DNA from 2 places in the Lentzea sokolovensis genome. Region 1 is predicted to be linked to the other one. Evidence: riboswitches for the same ligand, from Rfam matches in the RefSeq annotation. Region 1 holds a riboswitch; the other holds the start of a gene.
The links. A riboswitch is a leader RNA that binds a small molecule or an ion and turns the genes downstream of it on or off. The one in region 1 is predicted to bind cobalamin.
Positions count from the first base shown of each region.

Region 1 (2,195 bases):
CTTCTTGCCCTGCGCATGGACCCCGGCCTCGAGCGCGGCGACGGTGCCGGAACCTTCCGGCTTGGTGGCGGCTCGTTCGGTCAGTTCAGCGAACAGGGAATCGAAGGTCTTCACGGCACGACATCCTCCCATCCCGGCGACCCCCGTCCACACCGCGGTCGCATCTGTCCCAGGCGTTGGACGTGATCTGTCCTGCATGGACACCCGGTAGCGTGAACTTCTGTGTCTGAGTTCGCCGAGGTCCTCGAAGCACTCCGCCGGGTGCGCGGAATCAACCCGTTCTTCGCGCTCGACGTCGGCCGCCCGGACGAGTCCTGGCTGCCGGGAACGGCACTGCTGGAAGGCCCGGCGCTCAAGACCACGATCGACGCCATCGCGATCCGGTACAAAGCGGAAGAACCACGCGTAGCGGCCAGCCTGTTCTTCCTCAGCTACACGGCCCGGCTGCTCAGCCCGCTCACGGCCGCGGGCATCCCGATCGACGTCCGCCCGGAGAACCTCTGGTGGCAGCACCACCCGACGAACGGCCTGAGCGTCCGGATCGACCAGCCACGACTGGGCCCGAAGGCCGCCGAGGCGCTCGCACCGGTGGTGGAGGCGATCCAGGGCGTGACCCCCGTGGCGCGCGGATTGTTGTGGGGAAACGCCATGTCGAACATCGCGGGCGCGCTCAAAATGGTTGTGCGCGCACGCATGCTCACCGCCGACGAAGCGGAAGAACGCGGCGAACGGCTCATGAGCGCCCCGCCGTTCGAACAGGCGGGGGAATTTCTGACTTTTCCCGGAGAGGTCTCGTTCCGGCGCCGGTCGTGCTGTCTCTACTACCGCGTCGCCGCAGGTGGGAAGTGTGGTGACTGTCCACTCGTGAAGTGAGGAACGCAACAACTCTTATGGCCGGTTGTGCTTAACGGGCCGATCAACTTACGGTGCACGCGCCGCAGTGACGGGAAGCCGGTGAAAATCCGGCGCGGTCCTCGCCACTGTGACCGGGAAGCGATCCCCGCCGAGCACGTCACTGGCCCTCGCGAGAGGGCTGGGAAGACGCGGGGGCAGCGTTGATCCGGGAGTCAGGAGACCGGCTGCGGCGCCGCAAGGAGAGTTGACCTTCCACGAGGTATGGAGGAGCCCGTCATGACGAGCCCCGCAGCAAGCCTGTCCGCCGTCCGCGTGCCCAAATGGGCCTTCGCCGTCTCAGTGCTCGGCCTGATCGTCACCTACCTGGTCCTGCAGGAGAACGGCCTCGCGCTCGGCGCGGGTTCCGAGTTGCTGCACGAGTTCTTCCACGACGGCCGCCACGCGCTGGGCGTCCCCTGCCACTGATCCCCCGATCCCAGGCAGGGAAGACATGACGACGACCTACAAGTCCCTTGCGCTGCGCGGAGTGGCGGCCGGCGGTATCGCCGGTGTCGCCTCCGCGCTCGTGCAGCTCCTGGTGACCGAGATCCCGATTCGCGCCGCGCTCGCGGTCGAAGAGGCCCGGGAACCCGCCGGTGAGGCCGGCCACACGCACGGCGGCGAGGAAGAGCTGGTCAGCCGTGGCGCCCAGATCGCGGGCGGCATGCTCGGCGTGGTGATCGTCGGCATCGCGGTGGGCCTGGTGTTCGCCACGGCCTACGCGCTGTCGAAGCGCTGGTTCACCGGCAGCACGCCGTTCAGCCGCAGCTTCGCGTTCGGTGCCGCGGTGTTCGGTGCCGTGGCGCTGCTGCCGTGGCTCAAGTACCCGGCCAACCCGCCTGCCGTGGGCGACCCGGAGACGGTGAACTACCGGACCGCGCTCTACCTCGGTGTGGTGGTGGCCGGTCTGGTGATCGTGTGGGCGGCGAGCTGGCTCGCCGAGCAGCTGCGCGCGCAGTCGCAGCCGATGCGGACCACGGCCGTGCTGCTCGCGGTGGCCGCGGCCGTCGCGGTGGTGCTGCTGGCGTTCCCCGCGCCGCCGGACACGATCCCCGCGGACATGCCGGTGAACGTGCTGTGGCAGTTCCGCCTCAGTTCGCTCGCCCAGCTCGCCACGCTCTACGTCGGCATCGGCGTGGTGTTCGGCCTGCTGATCGACCCGGCCGCGCGCAAGGCGAAAGCACGCGTGACCGAGGCCTCCGTCTAGAGCGCCTTCAGCACGTCCAGATCGACGCCGGCGAGGGAGTCGCGGAACACCCGCCGCTCCCCCGTCGGCACTTCCACGTCACACGGCACGACCA
Region 1 is NZ_JAXAVU010000001.1:342,872-345,066, forward strand. It holds gene SK854_RS01625 (phosphoribosyl-ATP diphosphatase) at 1-114, opposite strand, end outside; gene SK854_RS01630 ((2Fe-2S)-binding protein) at 223-873, shown strand; cobalamin riboswitch at 922-1,098, shown strand; gene SK854_RS01635 (CbtB domain-containing protein) at 1,132-1,320, shown strand; gene SK854_RS01640 (CbtA family protein) at 1,346-2,101, shown strand; gene SK854_RS01645 (HAD family hydrolase) at 2,098-2,195, opposite strand, start outside.

Region 2 (2,195 bases), on a different contig from region 1:
TCCGAGTCGTCGTGGTGGCGCCGGTGGTTGTAGAGGTGGTCGTGGTCGGCTCGGGCCCGCCACCCGTCGCGAGCGCGTGAAAACCGATCTGCGACAACCCGAGCGAGGCCTGCGCGCTCGCCCTGATCCACGTGTCGACGCCGGAAATCCCGCCGGTGCGCGCTGCCTGGTACGAGGCGGGGTTGTACGCGATCGCACCGATCTGCCCGGCCAGCGCGGTACCCGAGTCGGACTCGCCGGCCTGCGCGGACCTCAGGAACTCCACGCCCCTGCCCACCTCAGGGCCCGCGCCACCGGCGTCAGCGAGAGCTTGCACGATCAGGCCGGTGCTGTTGGTGTTCGGCGCCTCCGTACCGACACCGCCGCCCCAGCCACCACCGTCGGCCTGGTTGTTCTTCAGCCACGTCACGGTCCTGGCGATCGGCTCGTCGAGCCCGGCCGCCCCGGCGCGCTTCGCGGCGAGCATCGCCGACAGCGCGAGGCCGGTCGCGTCGCCGTCCGGGGACGACGAGCCGTCGGCCTTGCCCTCGTCACACGACGACACCCTGAGGCCCTCAGGTCCCTGCACGTACCCGAAGAAGATCCGGAAATAGCCCTCGGAACACTGCTGCGTCACCATCTTGTCGATGGCGAGCTGGTCGTTCTCCCCCGCCACCGCCAGGCCGATCACCGCGAGGGACTGGCCGAACACGTTGGCGTTGTTGTTGACCATGTCCGACCACTCGGGGTTCTTCGAGTAGTCGCTGACCCGGCCGGCGTCGACGCCCGAACGGCGGATCGCCGCCTTCGTCTCGGCGACCATGTCGTGGCCGTCGAAGTCGCGCGGGTCGCGGCCGGAGATCTGCGCGGCGAGCAGGGTCTTGGCCACCGCGCCGCCGACGATGATCTGGTCGAAGCCCTGACCGGGAGCGAGGCCGTCCCAGGTGAAGTAGTCGGTGGCGTGTCCCTGGTCGTCCAGGAACTTGACGATCGGCTCGGCGAGCGCGCCGTCGCCGGACGCGTGCATCGCGAAGACCAGGTCGAGCATCAGACCGTGGTCGGGCAGCTCACCACCGAGCGGGTTCTCCAGGGTGCCGTCGGGTCGCAGCTGGTGGGAGAGCCACACGGAGCTGGAGTGGGCGGCTTCGCGATCACCCGCGGCGGCCGCGGTTCCGGCGATCGTCGTGGCGATCAGGCCCGCGCTGACGACGAACGCCAGTGCGGCCAGGGTCCTTCGCCGGGTCATCCTCTCCCCCTCGTGCTGCTCGAGGAGAGGAGACGGCACAGGGCGCCGGCAGCCACCCCTGCGTTTCGCGACAGCGGTCGGTCTGTTCACCCCGCCCGGATGGTGACCCGACTCGCCACTGCAGCAGTGGCCCACGGTTGCGCGACAGTGCCGGATTCCGACCGGCTTCCCCGTCACGGGCGAGGTATGAAGTTGTCGAGCCGGGCGAGGTTAACACCTGGAAACCGCCGTTCGGCACCGCCTTCGGGGTCGGAGGCGAGCGTCACATCCCAACCCGGCACGGGGCCTTGCGCGGCATGAGAACCTGTTGGGCGTTCAGCGCGACGCGGGGGAAGTCCGGTGAGAATCCGGCGCTGTCCCGCAACGGTGTGCCCCTTCGGGCGAGCCCGGTCACCCGCATCGCGCGGTGTTCACCAACTCCTGTCGTGGAAGTGCGGGAAAGGGTTCTCATGAGACGTCTGGTGCTCGCTGCTGTCCTGATGCTGGGCATTGGCACCGCTGTCACCCCCGCGGTGGCGGCATCGCACGACAAAGCCGACGCCGCCGCGGGCTGGCTCGCCCGGCAACTGGTCGACGGCGAACGGTTCGAGGCCGACTTCGGCGGCCAGAAGTTCCCCGACCAGGGCCTGACCATCGACGCGATCTTCGCGTTCGCGGCCGCTCGTTCCTCGGACACCAACGCCGAGAAGGCCATCACGTGGCTGGCCAGGCCGGAGATCACCACCGGGTACGTCGGTTCCGGCACCGAGGCCTACGCGGGCGCGCACGCCAAGCTGTTGCTGGCGGCGAAGGTGCGACACAAGAACGGCAACGCGTTCGGCGGTGCCGACCTGGAAGCCGGTCTGCGCGGTCTGCTCGCGCCGTCGGGCAGGTTCTCCGACCGCTCGGACTTCGGCGACTTCTCCAACGTCTTCACCCAGTCCCTGGCGCTGCTGGCCCTCGACCGCACGCCGGGCGGCGCGCCCGCCTC
Region 2 is NZ_JAXAVU010000004.1:386,232-388,426, forward strand. It holds gene SK854_RS07295 (hypothetical protein) at 1-1,225, opposite strand, end outside; cobalamin riboswitch at 1,306-1,445, opposite strand; cobalamin riboswitch at 1,532-1,641, shown strand; gene SK854_RS07300 (prenyltransferase/squalene oxidase repeat-containing protein) at 1,675-2,195, shown strand, end outside.
Region 2: another riboswitch for cobalamin. It lies ahead of SK854_RS07295 (hypothetical protein); the one in region 1 lies ahead of SK854_RS01635 (CbtB domain-containing protein).